Regions from separate parts of the Brachybacterium sp. AOP24-D1-21 genome, predicted to be linked through region 3. Evidence: predicted binding sites of a transcription regulator. Region 3 holds the regulator's gene; each other region holds the start of a gene.
What was found. The regulator HrcA, encoded in region 3, represses chaperone genes, less so after heat shock. The targets are predictions, from matches to a motif close to TTNGCACTCGNNNNNNNCGAGTGCNAA.

Region 1: the regulator HrcA is predicted to act here: its motif matches at 3,256-3,282, upstream of groL (chaperonin GroEL).
Region 2: the regulator HrcA is predicted to act here: its motif matches at 3,019-3,045, upstream of groES (co-chaperone GroES).

What each region holds. Positions count from the first base shown of each region.
Region 1 is NZ_JBQSXX010000001.1:2,673,056-2,678,453, reverse strand. Features, by position in the region: gene ACT3UF_RS11990 (IS110 family transposase) at 1-450, opposite strand, end outside; gene ACT3UF_RS11985 (SRPBCC family protein) at 694-1,035, opposite strand; gene groL (chaperonin GroEL) at 1,432-3,069, opposite strand; gene ACT3UF_RS11975 (LytR C-terminal domain-containing protein) at 3,498-4,097, opposite strand; gene ACT3UF_RS11970 (DUF3263 domain-containing protein) at 4,161-4,637, opposite strand; gene ACT3UF_RS11965 (uracil-DNA glycosylase) at 4,766-5,398, shown strand, end outside.
Region 2 is NZ_JBQSXX010000001.1:2,779,695-2,785,092, forward strand. Features, by position in the region: gene ACT3UF_RS12455 (molybdenum cofactor biosynthesis protein MoaE) at 1-10, shown strand, start outside; gene ACT3UF_RS12460 (metallophosphoesterase family protein) at 115-969, shown strand; gene ACT3UF_RS12465 (hypothetical protein) at 1,138-1,311, opposite strand; gene ACT3UF_RS12470 (hypothetical protein) at 1,530-2,987, shown strand; gene groES (co-chaperone GroES) at 3,207-3,503, shown strand; gene groL (chaperonin GroEL) at 3,518-5,104, shown strand.
Region 3 is NZ_JBQSXX010000002.1:768,937-774,334, reverse strand. Features, by position in the region: gene ACT3UF_RS18185 (16S rRNA (uracil(1498)-N(3))-methyltransferase) at 1-595, opposite strand, end outside; gene dnaJ (molecular chaperone DnaJ) at 616-1,740, opposite strand; gene hrcA (heat-inducible transcriptional repressor HrcA) at 1,846-2,856, opposite strand; gene ACT3UF_RS18170 (DUF3097 domain-containing protein) at 2,982-3,860, shown strand; gene ACT3UF_RS18165 (DUF4870 domain-containing protein) at 3,983-4,684, shown strand; gene ACT3UF_RS18160 (iron chaperone) at 4,760-5,140, opposite strand; gene hemW (radical SAM family heme chaperone HemW) at 5,166-5,398, opposite strand, start outside.

The DNA of each region.
Region 1 (5,398 bases), on a different contig from region 3:
GACCTGCCCGGCGAGGTCATCATCGAAGCCGCAGAGCATGCTCAGCTGAGCGGCCTGCTCATCAGCCAGAGCGATCGAGCGCAGCGTCTGAGGCATCGTGCGGGCGGCTTCGGCGATGATCGCCGCGTCACGGGCATCAGTTTTCGCTTCGCCGGGGTGGAGATCGGCAATGCGACGCATCGCGAGGCCGGGCAGATAGCCGATCAGAACGCCCATGTCCTGAGCGACGGCCAGGGGCAGAGCGCCGATGGTCGCGGGCTGGTCCACGACGACGAGGACCGTTCCGTGGCCAGCAGCTTTGCTGATCAAGGTCCGGAGTTTCGCCTCGTCCTGCGGGAGAGGCTGGTCCAGGAGTTTCTTGCCATTGCGGTCGATCGCGACGGCGTGATGGTCGGACTTTCCGACGTCGATACCGATGAACACGTCAACACTGTCGTGTTCGGAGATCATGAGGTCCTCCAAGGCTGGTGCGGGCAGGAACGAAGCTGGCTTGTCCTGCGGCCCCAGAGCTCGGCATCCACGTTACGCCCGACCTGCCGGCATGACCTCGCGCGACTTGGTCTGGTCCCTATCAGCGATCCTCTGACGCCTACCGGGACCCGGTGACAACACCCCCCGGATCATGAACGACTGGGGGCAATAGTCATGCCGGGCCCGACAGGCCAGCAACCCCGATCCCGGAGAGGTCCGGGGCTACGAACAAGGTAACGGGGTGAGCGTGTACTCGGTCAGCTCCGTACCGCCGCCCGCGGCCGGCCGCAGCCGGTACCCCCACTGGGCACGGCCGGGTCCCACCGACAAGGCGAAGTGCTCTCCCGGGGTGGCCGCGATGACTTCGGAGGTGGTCTGCCATTCGCGCTCCGGGGTGCGGTTGAACCCCGTGAAGCGGGCGCCCACTCCTCGCTGCTCGCTGTCCCACTCGCAGCGCAGGCACTGCTGACTCCACTCGCCCGTCCGCGTGACGTCGCTGATCAGCGCGTACACCTCGTCCGGGGTGGAGGGGACGACGATCGAATCCTGCATCTCGTAGGTCATGGCTCCATTGTCCCCGCGCCCGACTGCGTCGTGGCTGGCGGCCGCGCGGAGCAGGTGATCAGTCCTGGACCTCGACCAGAGACACCCGGACCGTTCACGGGTTCGTCATCGAGGCCTCGCTCCGAGCATCATCTCGAGATGCTCCGCTCGCTCCCGGGCGACCTGCTCCCGCAGTCGGCGGCGTCGTGCCGCCTCCCGGCACTGCTGATGCTCGCCATTGCCCTCGAGACAGGGTCAAGGGCCCAGGGTGAGCACCGGGGATGGGGAGGAGTGCGGCAGCAGGGCCACCGGACAGCGCAGGGCTGGATACCGCTGGGCCGGACAGCACAGTGCCCCGACCCTCCGGAGAGGATCGGGGCACTGCGGTGCTCCGGTGGGAGCGGCGTGATCAGGAGATCACATCATGCCGCCCATTCCGCCCATGCCACCCATGTCGTCGCCGCCGCCGGCCGGGGCCTTGGGCTCCGGCTTGTCGGCCACGACGGCCTCGGTGGTGAGGAACAGGCCCGCGATCGACGCCGCGTTCTGCAGCGCGGAGCGGGTGACCTTGACCGGGTCGATGATCCCGGCGGCGATCAGATCCTCATACACACCGGTCGCGGCGTTCAGGCCCTGGCCGACGGGGAGGTGCTTGACCTTCTCCGCGACGACGCCGCCCTCGAGACCGGCGTTGACCGCGATCTGCTTGAGCGGGGCCTCGATGGCGACCTTGACGATGTTCGCCCCGGTGGCCTCGTCACCCTCGAGGGTGAGCTTGCTGAAGGTGTCGGCACCGGCCTGCAGCAGCGCGACGCCGCCACCGGCGACGACGCCCTCATCCACAGCAGCCTTGGCGTTGCGCACGGCATCCTCGATGCGGTGCTTGCGCTCCTTGAGCTCCACCTCGGTGGCGGCGCCGGCCTTGATGACGGCCACGCCGCCGGCCAGCTTCGCGAGGCGCTCCTGGAGCTTCTCGCGGTCGTAGTCCGAGTCGGAGTTCTCGATCTCGGTGCGGATCTGGGACACGCGACCGGCGATGCGCTCGGCGTCGCCGGAGCCCTCGACGATGGTGGTCTCGTCCTTGGTCACGACGACCTTGCGGGCCTGGCCGAGCAGCTCGAGCCCGGCGGTCTCCAGCTTCAGGCCGACCTCCTCGGAGATGACCTGGCCACCGGTGAGGATGGCCATGTCCTCGAGCATCGCCTTACGACGATCGCCGAAGCCCGGTGCCTTGACGGCGACGGACTTGAAGGAGCCGCGCAGCTTGTTGACCACGAGCACCGCGAGCGCCTCGCCGTCGACATCCTCGGCGAGGATCGCGAGCGGCTTGCCGGACTGGATGACCTTCTCCAGCAGCGGCAGCAGATCCTTGACGGAGGAGATCTTCGAGGAGATCAGCAGGATGTAGGGGTCCTCGAGGACCGTCTCCTGGCGATCGGCGTCGGTGACGAAGTAGGGCGAGATGTAGCCCTTGTCGAACCGCATGCCCTCGGTGAGCTCCAGCTCGAGGCCCATGGTGTTGGACTCCTCGACCGTGATCACGCCTTCCTTGCCGACCTTGTCCAGCGCCTCGGCGATGAGCTCGCCGATGGCCGGGTCAGCGGCGGAGATGGCTGCGGTGGAGGCGATCTGCTCCTTGGTCTCGATCTCGTGAGCCTGCGAGAGCAGGGTCTCCGTGACGGCTGCCACGGCCTTGTCGATGCCGCGCTTGAGCGCGATCGGGTTGGCGCCGGCGGCCACGTTGCGCAGCCCCTCCTTGACGAGGGCCTGTGCGAGGACGGTGGCGGTGGTGGTGCCGTCGCCGGCGATGTCGTCCGTCTTCTTGGCGACCTCCTTCACCAGCTCCGCGCCGATCTTCTCGTAGGGATCGTCGAGCTCGATCTCCTTGGCGATCGACACGCCGTCGTTGGTGATGGTGGGCGCGCCCCAGGACTTCTCGAGCACGACGTTGCGGCCCTTGGGGCCGAGGGTGACCTTGACGGCGTTCGCGAGCTGGTTCATTCCCCGCTCGAGGCCGCGCCGGGCCTCCTCGTCGTATGCGATGAGCTTGGCCATTGTGGAATCTCTCCCGTGTGGTGTGGTGTCCACCCGACCCTGTGCCCGCGACGGACGAGAGCCGACGCCGTGTTCATGTCCCACAGCGGCGACCCCCTCACGGGGCCGGAATGTTCGTGGTCGGCGAAGCGGTGGACCGCCTGCCGATCGTGCCCCCGGTGCGCGCGAGCTCGAGCGCACGAGGCGCTGTCACTCTCGATCACCGAGTGCCAGATCATCATAAGCACTCGAAGGCGGAGAGTGCTAACTCTCTGCTCATGGCGGACACATCGGTCGAGTCGCTGTCGGGTCGCAGTCGCTTCGCCCTGTGTCAGAGCTCCGCGCTGCGGAGCCCTCCGGAACGGCCCGGGAATCAGGAGAGCGACAGGCGCCGACCTCCTGGGTCGCCGCCTGCCGCTCGAGCCTCCTGCTGTCGAGAGCGAGCTCTGTCAGCCTTCGCCCTCGGCGTCACCGCCGGCATCGCCGGGCTCAGCCACGGCGACCAGGGTGATGCGGGCGTCGTACTCGTCGCTCTGACGGGCTTCGCCGGCGCCGGCGCGCTCGGCGAGAGCCTGAGCGGTGTCCGCGTCGCCCTCGTCGCGGTAGAAGACCACCGGCTCCTGCTGGGCGTTGTCCGAGGTGGTGACGCTGACGTCCTCCCAGCCTTCACCTTCGAGGGTGTCGCGCCAGGTGCCGGCCAGGCCGTTGATGCCGCCGGCGTTGACCACCAGCACCGGAGTGGTGAGGTCGGGCTCGGGGGCGGGCTCGGCTTCCTCCTCGGCAGCGGTCTCCTCGGCGCTCTGCTCGGCGGCTTCGCTCTCGGCCGCGGCGGAGGTGGGGTCCTCTGCGCGGTCATCGCCGTTGTTGCCCATGCCTCCGATGAAGAAGAGCAGCACGACGAGCAGCACCGCGGCGGCGCCGATGATGATGATGTACAGCAGGTTCTCCCGCCAGAACGGGAGCTCGGCGCGGTGGGCGCCGTGGAAGGACACGGCGTCCGCCTCATCGTCGAAACGGTCCGGCGGGTACGGATACTGGGAATCAGCCACGGCCCCATTAAACCTGCTCCACCCGCGCCGGGTGCGGAGCACACGCCCTGCGGGTGACTCCGCTCAGGCCACTCGGTGGGTGTCGGCGGCGCCCGTGGCGCCATCCTCGGACGTGCGCCGGCCCCGCAGTCGGTGGACGACGGAGGGCGCGGCCCGCAGTGCGGCGGGCTCGTCCAGAAGTGCATTCAGACGCACGTAGTACGCGACCTTCGACAGGCCGATCTGCTCACGGATCGCCCGTTCCTTCGCGCCGACGTAGCGGAAGGTGCGACCTTCGAGGGCGAGGATCCGGCGGTCCCGCTCGCTGAGCCCGCCCTGCGGGCCGGGCAGTGACGCATCGGACATCGTGGCGGGAGTGTCGTCGCCCTGCTCCGGTTCTTCACCCGCGGAGAGCTGCTGCTCCGATTCTGTGGCCTCCACAGCCTCCACAGCCTCCAGAGCCTCCAGAGCCTCCAGAGCCTCCAGAGCCTCCGCAGCCTCGACGGTTCCCGCGGCGGCGAGCGCTGCGCGGGAAGCTCGATGAGCGATATCGGAGGACATAGCCCCAGGGTAAGGGCCGGGACGCGCCGGTCCTGTCCGGCGCGCCGCTGACCCGGCCCGGGTGGGGAACGGCTCACGCGCGCCGCTCAGCGGGGCGCCGGTGACTGGTCCGGTGGAAGACTGGAGCCGTGTCGACATCGCTCGCCGAGAACATCGCCGCCGACTGGGCTGAGGCGCTCGCGCCCGTCGAACCCCGCCTTCGGGAGCTGGAGGGGTTCCTGCGTTCCGAGGAGGACGCCGGTCGCGGCTATCTGCCCGCTCCTGATCGGGTGCTGCGCGCCTTCACGCGCCCGCTGGCCGAGGTGCGGGTGCTGATCGTCGGCCAGGATCCGTATCCGACCCCTGGCCATCCGATCGGGCTCTCCTTCGCGGTGGAGCGGGAGGTGCGCCCGCTGCCGAGGTCGCTGACGAACATCTACACGGAGCTCGAGAGCGATCTGGGGATCCCGCGCGCACCCCATGGCGATCTCTCCGCCTGGCAGGACCAGGGTGTGCTGCTGCTGAACCGGGTGCTCACCGTCGCCCCCGGGGCCGCCGCCTCACACCGTCGCCGCGGCTGGGAGGAGATCACCGGGCAGGCGCTGCGCCAGCTGGTGGCGCGCGGCGGTCCGCTGGTGGCGATCCTGTGGGGACGCGATGCCCAGTCCCTGATCCCCCTGCTGGGCGAGGTGCCGTACATCGCCAGCCCGCACCCCAGTCCGCTGTCGGCCTCGCGAGGGTTCTTCGGCTCCCGGCCGTTCTCGGGTGCGAACGCGTTGCTC
Region 2 (5,398 bases), on a different contig from region 3:
GCTGGGCTGAGTCCGGCCAGCAGGCCCTGGGCTGAGTTCGGCCAGCAGGAGGCGCCCGTCGGCGCACTTCGCGGGCTTCACCTGCCGGACACCCGCGATGGCTACGGTGCTCCCATGCGCATCCTGCACCTGACCGACACCCATCTCTACGGCGATCCGTCGGCCCGCCATTACGACCGCATCGACACCACCGCCGCCCTGGCCGGCGTGCTGACCCGCCTCGAGGGCTTGCGCGACATCGATGTGGTGGTCCACACCGGGGACGCCTCCGAGGACGGCACCGCGGAGAGCTACCGCCTGCTGCACGAGATCCTCGATCCTTTCGCGGCGTCGCTCGGGGCGCCGCTGGTCGTCGTGATGGGCAACCATGACGTCTCCAGCGTCTACAGCGAGGAGATCGACCCCGGTCAGCACCTCGCCTCCCGCCAGGACCGGGTGGTGCAGGTGGGCGGGGGCGGCCGCGTGGTGGTGCTGGATTCGAGCGTCCCCGGGGCCGGCTACGGACACCTCGAGCCGGCACAGCTCCAGTGGCTGCGGGACGTGCTGGCCGAGCCCGTCGCCGCCGGGACGGTGCTCGCGATCCATCATCCCCCGCTCGTGGGAGCGACCACCCTGCTGCGCGGACTGGACCTCGACGGGCTCGACGAGCTCGCCGCCGTGCTCGAGGGGACGGACGTGCGCATCGTGCTCTCCGGCCACTACCACCACGAGATGAACGGGGCGATCGCCGGGATCCCGGTCCACGTTGCCCCGGGGATCACCAATGTGGTGGACCCCGTCACCGCAGCTGCCAGCGAGAAGGCGCTGGCGCTGTCCGGCGCGAGCGTGGTCGAGCTCGGCCAGGGTGCGCCGCGGGTGTTCAGCTCTGTGTTCCCGAACCTGGGGGATACCGCAGAAGACGCCGAGGTCCCCGTCTACCGCTTCAGTCCCGAGCAGGTCGCGCAGATCGTGGAGGCTGCAGGGCGCTGAGGCTACAGGGCGCTGAGGCTGCAGGGCGCTGAGGCGGAGCATCCGGACGGACCCGACCTGACCCGGGAGCGGAGTCAGCATCGGCCCCGGGGATGAACCAGCATCCGGACACGAAAAAGCCCCTGCAGACGAGTTCTGCAGGGGCTTCGTGAAGATGCTCGGGTGGCGTCAGCGACCCATGCCGAGAGGGCTGATGCCCTGGCTGGAGCGAGCGCGTGCCACTGCGGCGTAGTCCCCGCCGAGGCGGTTGTTCGGCACGGCGTTGTGGCGCTCGACGTCCTGTCCCTGCATGCGTTCGGAGAGTCGGCTCAGTGCGGAGCTGAGAGAGCGGAGGAAAGTCATGATCGGGGTCCCCTTCGGTTCGGAGTGAGGTGATCGGCCGGGCCCTGGATCGCAGGTGCCTCGACGTCATCGATACTTCTGTTATAACGCGCGGCCGGGCGGCTCCGCATTCACTCCGACCGCACAAGTTGCCAGCCTCACAAAAAGTGTGTGACCTGGTGCTCGTCCTGCCGACACGACCCGCCGACATGACCCGCTGACAGGAGAGGGCCCCACCCATGCGCGACTGGCTGCTGGAGCGGTTCCTGGCTCGGCTCTCGGAGCGGGGGCCCGGCGGCGGCGGACGGCTGCCCCGCTGGGTCCGCGCGCTCCTGGACGAGACCTTCCTCTGGGTGGCGCTCGGACAGCTGCTCCTCGCCCTGGGAGTGCGTCGCTCGAGCGTGCGCCGGCTCGCCGTGGTCCAGGCGACCCTCGACGAGGCCCGGGAGGTCTTCGGGAAGGCCGGATACGTGATCCCGCGCCTCGAAGGCATCGAGACCGATCGGGACCTGGAACGCCTCGAGGACGCGATGAGCCGCTTCGAGTCCCGGGAATTCACCGAGGAGGAGCTCAGTGCCATCCTGCCGGCCCCGCACGCCGTGCGCTGGGCCCGCGAGGCGGGCACTGTCGTGCTCGACCTCCTCGAGGAGACGCTGGGTCGGCTGCGGACCCTCAGGATCCGCACCGAGCTGATCGGCATCGACCATCGTGCCGCCCGCTCCTGGATCGTGGCGCTGCGTGAAGTCCTCGCCCGTTCCGATCTCGACACGGCTGCTGCTGAGGGATATGCGGCCCTGGCGAAGAGTCTCGAAACGCACGAGGGGGAGGGCCTCTTCGCCGCCTCGGAGCTCGAGACCAGACCTCGCGCACCGGGCCTCGGCGAGATGGGGCGCCTGGTCGGAGTGATCCGGTCGATCCCGCGCGAGACCCTCGATCGCCTGCTGCCCCTGCGCGTGCTCTCCTCCCGGGTCGTGCTGACCGCTGCGATCACCAAGGGGCTCAAGCTGCTCCGGCAAGACTGGGTTCCTCCGGGGGAGCGGCCTGATCCCGTCGAGGACGCGGAGGTGGCCCGCCATCAGGACTACCAGCGCCGCTGGCGACGGGCCCACTCGACGTTCTTCCGAGAGATCGATGAGCGGGATGCGCGTCCCGGCGCGCGACGGGCGCTGATGGGGTCCACGGCGATCCTGTGGGCGCTGAGCCTGGTGGTCCTCGGCTGGCTCCTGCTGTGGTTCCTCGGAGCCGGTGGGGTCGACCTGCCGGGAATCCTCGGTCGGTCCGCGGAGCTCCCGCCGCTCTGGCCGGGGCCGACGGTGCTGGTGCTGATCGCCGTCCTGCCGCTGTCGTACTGGACCGGATGGCTCGCCCCGATCGATCAGTCCGAACTGGTGCAGCCGGGGATGCGCACCGTCGCCGACGCCACGCCCGCTCGCCGGACTCGGGTGACGGCAGCGCGCTTCGGCTCGGTGATCTCCAGCCTGCTGTTCTTCCTGCCGTTCCTGGTGGCACTCCTGATCGATCCGAAGGACACCTTCCCGTGGGACGCCTTCGGCCCATGGCGGAACGAGAAGCTGGACGTCGGGTGGTGGGCCGTGTGGGCGCTGGCCCTGCCTGCGGCGGCCACGATCCTCGGCGGAATCGCCGGCTCGGTCCGGGGTGAGGCGCGGGCAAGGACCCTGCGGCCGAAGCTGGGATAGAGCCGAAACCGGGCCGCGGGACGACATCGTTCTAGCACTCGTCTTGCATGAGTGCCAGCGAGGGTTCTACAGTGGGGCTCGTTGGCAGTCGACGGCCGAGAGTGCCAGAGACTGCCGCAGAGGGATCTTCCCCCGGTCGGCACCGCGACGACGATCGGGAACGGATCCCCACCACCCAGAACTCAAGCAGAGTCATCTCTTCATGAAGGAGTGAGCCGCATGTCGGTCTCCATCAAGCCCCTCGAGGATCGCGTCGTCGTCAAGCCGCTCGAGGCGGAGCAGACCACCGCCTCCGGCCTGGTCATCCCGGACACCGCGAAGGAGAAGCCCCAGGAGGGCGAGGTCGTCGCCATCGGCGCCGGCCGCTTCGACGATAACGGTCAGCGCGTCCCGATGGACGTCAAGGTCGGCGACAAGGTCGTCTTCTCCAAGTACGGCGGCACCGAGCTGAAGTACGGCGGCGAGGAGTTCCTCGTCCTCGGCGCCCGCGACATCCTCGCAATCATCGAGAACTGAGCGGACTGAGCTTTATGGCCAAGGAGATTATCTACAACGAGGACGCCCGGCGCGCCCTCGAGCGTGGCGTCGACAAGCTCGCCAACACCGTCAAGGTGACGCTCGGCCCCCGCGGCCGCAACGTCGTCCTCGACAAGAAGTGGGGCGCACCCACCATCACGAACGACGGCGTGACCATCGCCCGTGAGATCGAGCTCGAGGATCCCTACGAGAACCTCGGCGCTCAGCTCACCAAGGAGGTCGCGACCAAGACCAACGACGTGGCCGGCGACGGCACCACCACCGCCACCGTCCTCGCCCAGGCCATCGTGCACGAAGGTCTGCGCAACGTCACCTCCGGCGCTGCCCCGGCAGCGCTGAAGCGCGGCATCGAGAAGGCCGTCGAGGCGCTCTCCGAGAAGCTCGGCGAGATCGCCACGCCGGTCGACGGGAAGGCCCAGATCGCCTCCGTCGCCTCCGTCTCGAGCCAGGACACCGAGATCGGCGACCTGCTCGCCGAGGCGTTCGACAAGGTCGGCAAGGACGGCGTCATCACCGTGGAGGAGTCCTCCACCACGGCGATGGAGCTCGACTTCACCGAGGGCATGCAGTTCGACAAGGGCTACATCTCCCCGCACTTCGTCACCGACGCAGACCGCCAGGAGACCGTCCTCGAGGACGCCCAGGTGCTGCTGCACCAGGGCAAGATCTCGGCCGTGGCGGACATCCTGCCGCTGCTGGAGAAGGTCGTCGAGGGTGGCAAGCCGCTGTTCATCATCGCGGAGGACGTCGACGGCGAGGCCCTGTCCACGCTGGTCGTCAACAAGATCCGTGGCACCTTCAAGGGTGCAGCGGTCAAGGCTCCCGCGTTCGGCGATCGCCGCAAGGCGATGCTGCAGGACATCGCGGTGCTCACCGGCGCCCAGGTGGTCACCTCTGACCTCGGTCTGGATCTCAAGACCGTCGGCACCGAGGTGCTCGGCCAGGCCGGCCGCATCGTCGTCACCAAGGATTCGACCACCATCGTGGGCGGCGCTGGCGATGACCAGGCCGTCGCCGATCGGGTCGCGCAGATCCGCGCCGAGATCGAGAACACCGACTCCGACTGGGATCGTGAGAAGCTCCAGGAGCGTCTCGCGAAGCTGGCTGGCGGTGTCGCCGTGATCAAGGTCGGGGCTCACACCGAGGTGGAGCTCAAGGAGAAGAAGATGCGCATCGAGGACGCGGTCTCCGCGACCCGCGCTGCGATCGAGGAGGGCATCGTCTCCGGTGGCGGAAGCGCCATCGTCCAGGCGTCCTCCATCCTTGAGGACGGCCTCGGCCTCGAGGGCGATGAGGCTGTCGGCGTGCGCGCCGTCGCCCGCGCCGTCGTCGAGCCGCTGCGCTGGATCGCCGAGAACGCCGGCCTCGAGGGCTACGTCGTGGTCGAGAAGGTCCGGGAGGCCGCTCTCGGCACCGGCCTGAACGCCGCGACCGGCGAGTACGTCGACCTGGTGGCAGCCGGCATCATCGACCCCGTCAAGGTCACGCGCTCCGCCCTGCGGAACGCCGCCTCGATCGCGGCCATGGTGCTGACCACCGAAACCCTCATCATCGACAAGCGCGACGACGAGGACGAGTGACCGCTCGACAGAGCATCGACTGATCAGCTGATCAGCTCGCACCGAACGGGCGGGTGATCCGGGGAGACCCGGGCCACCCGCCCGTTCTGCATGCCGGGCCCGTTCTGCATGCCGGGCCGCGTGACATCGGCCGAGATCGGAAGACCTCCATCGCGGCGACCGCCCCCGCATGTGAATGTTGGGATGGGTCATCGTTGCTGGTGAGGTACGGGGACTGCGGCGCGTCCGAGGTGTGGCGAGCCGCGTCTGAACCATGTCTCCTGGACGTAAGATGGGCTGAATCACAACCAGGGC
Region 3 (5,398 bases):
AGCGCAGATCCTCGGCGAGGCTCATCAGGCCCACGGACTCCTGCTCGTGGAGCACCAGCACCAGCGTCCCCTCGACCTCTCGTCCTCGCAGGTCAGCGACCAGCTGCGGCGTGGTCACGGGCTCGCCGACCGCGGGGATGCCGGGCCGACGGCACTGCTTGACCGCAGCGCGCACGGTCGCCTCCCACTTGGTGCGTCCCTTACGCAGCTTCTCCCCGCGCCAGACGGACACCGAGCGCCGCGCGATCCACGGCACCACCCGGTCGACCCCGAGCTCGGTGGCCGATTCCACGGCCTGCTCGTCGCGCCCGCCGGTGGCCAGGGCCTGCACCAGGGTGAGGCGAGGCAGGCGCTGCACGGCCGGTGAGGGGTCCGCGAGAAGGCACAGGTCCAGCGCCTCCTTGCGGGCGGCGGTCACCTCGGCGAGGACCTGACGGCCGGGGGCGTCGGTGAGCAGCACCTGCTCCCCCACGCCGATCCGCGCCACCTTCGCGGCGTGTCGGCCCTCGTCGCCCGCCAGTACCAGGGCATCGCCCGCGACGACGGCGGCCAGGGTGTCGTCGAGGATCAGGAAGCTCGGCGGCGTGGTGGGCATCAGGTGCTCTCCCGTCGGTCTCAGAAGTCGCGCAGGCGCTCGCGGAGCTTCGCGAACGGGCCGTGGCCCTTGGTGCGGCGTGTGGTCTCGTCGCCGCGCAGCGCGGCGAGCTGCTGGAGCAGATCCCGCTCCTCCTCGGTGAGCGAGGTGGGGACATCCACATCGAGCACCACGCGGATGTCACCGCGGCGTTCGCGGCGCAGCGGGGTGACGCCGAGCCCCTTCAGGACGATCTCCTCACCGGGCTGCGAGCCGGGGCGCACATCGAGATCCTGAGGGCCGTCGAAGGTATCCAGCGGGATGGTGGCGCCGAGCGCGGCGGTGGTCATGGGGACCGCGATCGTGGTGACCAGGTCGTCGCCCGACCGCTCGAACATCTCGTGGTCGGTGACGGCCAGCTCGACGAAGAGGTCGCCGGAGGGCCCGCCCGCCTCGCCCGTCTCGCCCTCTCCGCGCAGCTGGATCCGAGTGCCGTTCTCGACACCGGAGGGGATCCGCACGGTCACCGTGCGCTCGGAGGCGGTGCGGCCATGACCGGAGCAGCCGGTGCAGGGGCTCTCGATCACATCGCCGTGGCCCTCGCAGGTGGGGCAGGGTGCCATGGTGACCATCTGGCCCAGCAGCGACTGGGCGACGCGCTGGACGTGGCCGGAGCCGTTGCAGGCGGTGCAGCGGGTGGGGCTGGTGCCGGGCTCGCAGCAGGAACCGGTGCAGCGCTCGCACAGCACTGCGGTGCGGAAGGTGACCTTCTCCTCGGTGCCGAAGACCACGTCACGCAGGTCGATCTTCACACGGCGCAGCACATCTCCGCCACGTCGCTGGCGGGGCACGGGGCCCTGGTTGCGGCCGCGCATGCCGGAGGCGCCGGCGAACATGTCGAAGATGTCGTTGAAGTCGAAGCCGCCACCGCCGCCACCGGGGAAGCCGCCCATGCCCGGGCCGCCACCCATGTCGTACTGCCGGCGCTTGTCCGCATGGGAGAGGGTCTCGTAGGCCTGGGAGACCCGCTTGAACTTCTCGGCCGCCTCGGGGTCCGGATTGACGTCCGGGTGGAGCGTGCGGGCGAGCTTGCGGTACGCCTTCTTGATCTCATCAGTCGTCGCTTCGCGGGAGACGCCGAGGAGGTCGTAGTAATCGTCGTTCACTGCAGTGGGGTCCTTACCGGGGAGTCGGTGCCGCGGGCGGCGGGCACGGGGCGTCGAGTGGCATGGGCGGCCGGGCGGGGGTGAGCCCGCGGAGCCCGCCCGAGGCTATTCGAGAAAGCGGGAGACGTAACGGGCGATGGCCTGGACGGTCGAGATGCCGGTGACGTAATCCATCCGGCTGGGTCCCAGGATCGCGACATGCGAGCCGACACCGTACCCGGCGCCGACGACCGCGGCCTGATGCAGCGCCCGGTCCTGGAGCTCGGTCCCGATGCGCACCTCGACGGCGCCCGGCGAGGCGTGCATCTCGGTGAACAGGCGCAGCAGCACCAGCTGCTCCTCGAGCACGTCCAGCAACGGCTCGACGTCACGGGCGAAGTCCTCAGCCGATCGCGCGATGTTCGCGGTGCCGGCCATCATGATCCGGCCCTCGGCACGAGTCGCTGCGAGCGCGGCGAGAGCCTCGGACACCTCGGCGGCGGCCGGTCGCTCCGGGGGCGTGAGCGCTTCGAGGAAGTCCTCCAGCGGCGTGGCGAGGTCGGTGACCTCGCGGCCTGCGACGACACGATTGAGCTGGTCGCGCAGCACCGCGTAGTACTCGGCAGGTTTGCCGGCGTTGATAGGCACGGTGCGCTGATCCACCCGGCCGGACTCGGTGATCAGCACCACCAGCAGCAGGGAGTCGGCGACCTTGACCAGTTCGACATGCCGGATCCGGGCCTGCCTGCGGGCCGGGTACTGCACCATCGCGACCTGCTGGGTGAGCTGCGCCAGCACCCGCACGGTCCGAGCCAGCAGCTCCTCGACATCGCCCGAGTCCTCGAGCAGCGTACGGATCGCCCGGCGTTCGGGGGCGGAGAGCGGCTTGATGGTGGCGACGTGGTCGACGAAGGTGCGGTAGCCCTTGTCGGTGGGGACACGCCCCGCCGAGGTATGCGGCTGATGGATCAGCCCCTCCTCCTCGAGCAGCGACATGTCGTTGCGCACTGTCGCAGCGGAGACCCCGAGCTCGTGGCGTTCCAGGAGCGACTTGGAGCCGACGGGCTCGCGGGTGGAGACGTAGTCCTCGACGATCGCGCCGAGGATCTGGAGCTTGCGGGCGTCCGTCTCGCTCACCTCCTGCGCTGCGTGCGTCCAAAGTCGTGGTCTCTCATTTGGCACTCTCTCATGCCAGGTGCCAATCCTACGCGCCCCGGCGCGCTGCGCGGGGAGGCGTTCGCCACGGGTGTACGGTGTCGCGCGTGCCTGCTGACTTCCCCGACCGGTACGGCCGCGACGTGCTGTCCTCCGGTCCGCCCGCCCATCATCGTCGCCGTCCCGTGGCCCGCGAGGTCCCCGCTCAGCGGGGCCTGGTCGCCGAGGAGGCCTCCACGGGGTTCACCGGCGCGGTGACCCGCGTGGAGAAGATCGCCGGAGAGCTCGTGGTCGAGCTGGAGGACGGCCGCGGCGTCCGCCGGACGTTCCCACTGGGCCCCGGCTTCATGATCGATGGACAGCCCGTGGTGCTCACCCGCGCCGTCGCGACTGCCTCCGCACCCGTGCGCCGGCGCTCCGCCTCCGGGTCCGTCTTCGTCGAAGGGGCGAAGGCACGCACCGCCCGCGCCTCCCGGATCTGGGTCGAGGGCACCCATGATGCGGAGCTGGTGCAGAAGGTGTGGGGCCACGACCTGCGCATCGAGGGCATCGTCGTCGAACAGCTCGAGGGCGCGGACAACCTCGCCGAGCGCGTGCGTGAGTTCGGACCTTCTCCCGGGCGCCGGCTCGGGATCCTCGTGGATCATCTTGTGAAGGGTTCGAAGGAGTCCCGCATCGCCGCCGAGGTCATGGCGCTGCCTGGCGCCCGAGGCAATGTCACGGTGGTCGGACACCCGTACGTCGATGTCTGGCAGGCGGTCAAACCCGCCCGGGTGGGGCTCACGGCATGGCCGCACATCCCCAAGGGCACCGACATCAAGGTCGGCTCCCTCGCCGCGCTCGGCTGGCCCCATGCGGACAAGTCCGATATCGGACTCGGCTGGAAGCGGATCCTGTCGACCGTCCGCTCCTACGCCGACGTCGAGCCGACGCTCTCGGGCCGCATCGAGGAGCTCATCGACTTCGTGACCGTGGACCACTCCTGACTGGGGGTTAACCCCCGGTCGATACGGCGGCACGCCACGCGGACGCCGCAGGCGATGCTCTATAGGCTGGCTGCATCAGCCCGTCGCCGGCGTGAGAGCCGGCCCGTCCCGAAGAAGGAACCATGAGCCAGACTCCGCATCCGCATGATCCGTTCGGCATCGAGCCCGGCACCCCCGCCGAGCAGGCCGCCCCCACCTCGGATCCCTCGCTGCATCCGCACGACCCCTTCGCCTACGGTCCCGACGCCTCTCGCGTCCCGTCGCCGCCGAGCGCCGGTGAGCCCGCGGCGCAGGCCCCCCATCTCGCCGCGCCGGCTCCCGCTCCTGCGGGCCACAGCGCATATCGCGCGCAGGGTGGCGCACCGGGTGGGGCGCCGGGCGGGGAGCAGACGGACCAGCCGGCTCCCGGCACCAAGGGTGTCTACGAGGGGCCCCTGAGCGGTCAGCCGCTGAATCGCTCCGACTCCCGCATGTGGGGGATGTTCTCGCAGCTCGCCGTGGTCCTCGGGCACGTGATCAGCTGGGGCTTCCTCGGCTGGGTCGGCCCGCTGATCATCTTCCTGATGTACAAGGACCGCGATCGCTTCGTGCGCTTCCACGCCACCGAAGCGCTCAACGGCGCGATCGCCGTGCTCATCGCTCAGGTTGCCCTCACCATCGTGATCACGATCCTGACCATCTTCACTCTCGGCGTCGGCTCGATCCTGTACCCGCTGGTCGGGCTCCCCGCACTTCTTCAGCTGGTGTTCTCGATCGTCGGCGCGGTCAAGGCCAACCAGGGCGAGTACTGGGCCTACCCGTTCAACCTCCGCCTGGTGAAGTGACCGGCCCGGCGTCCACTGCACCATGAGCACGAGAGCCCTCGGGATCCCACGATCCCGGGGGCTCTTCCGCTGCCCTCACATCCAGTTCACGCCGTCGTGCTCGAACTCGCGGACGCGGTGGGCGATCATCCGTCGCAGCAGGTCCGTGGGCACCGGCGTCGTATAGGGCAGCTTGACGCTCCCCTTGCCGGTCTCGTACGCGGTGAGCTCCGCCGCGAAGGCCTCCCGAGTGCTGGGGGTGACCGTGAAGTTCGCGTGATGACGGTGGGCGCTGCAGACGAACAGGATCGTGCCCCGTGGATGCAGGTACGCGGGAGAGCCCCACTTGAGGGCCTCGCTCGCCTCGGGCACGGCCTCCTGAGCCAGCGCCCGCAGCTCGTGCAGGCGGGCGCGAGCCGGGCCGTCGAACGCCGCGATGTACTCGTCGACCGTGGTGGGCTTCGCTGACGGAGTCATTCCCGCAGTCTGCCCCGAAAGCGTCTCAGGGCACCAGGTCCCGGATGACGGCATCGGCCAGCAGCCGCCCCTGCCGGGTCAGGACCGCTCGTCCGGCGGCAAGGGCATCGGCGTCGAGATGGCCACGATCACGGTGCACGGCGAGCATCTCCCGACGCTCTGCGGGGACCACCTCGACGGCGAGCCCGTCGGCGATCCGCAGCTCGAGCATGATCCTCTCGACCAGCCGGTCCTCGGCGGCGACCAGCTCGGAGTCCG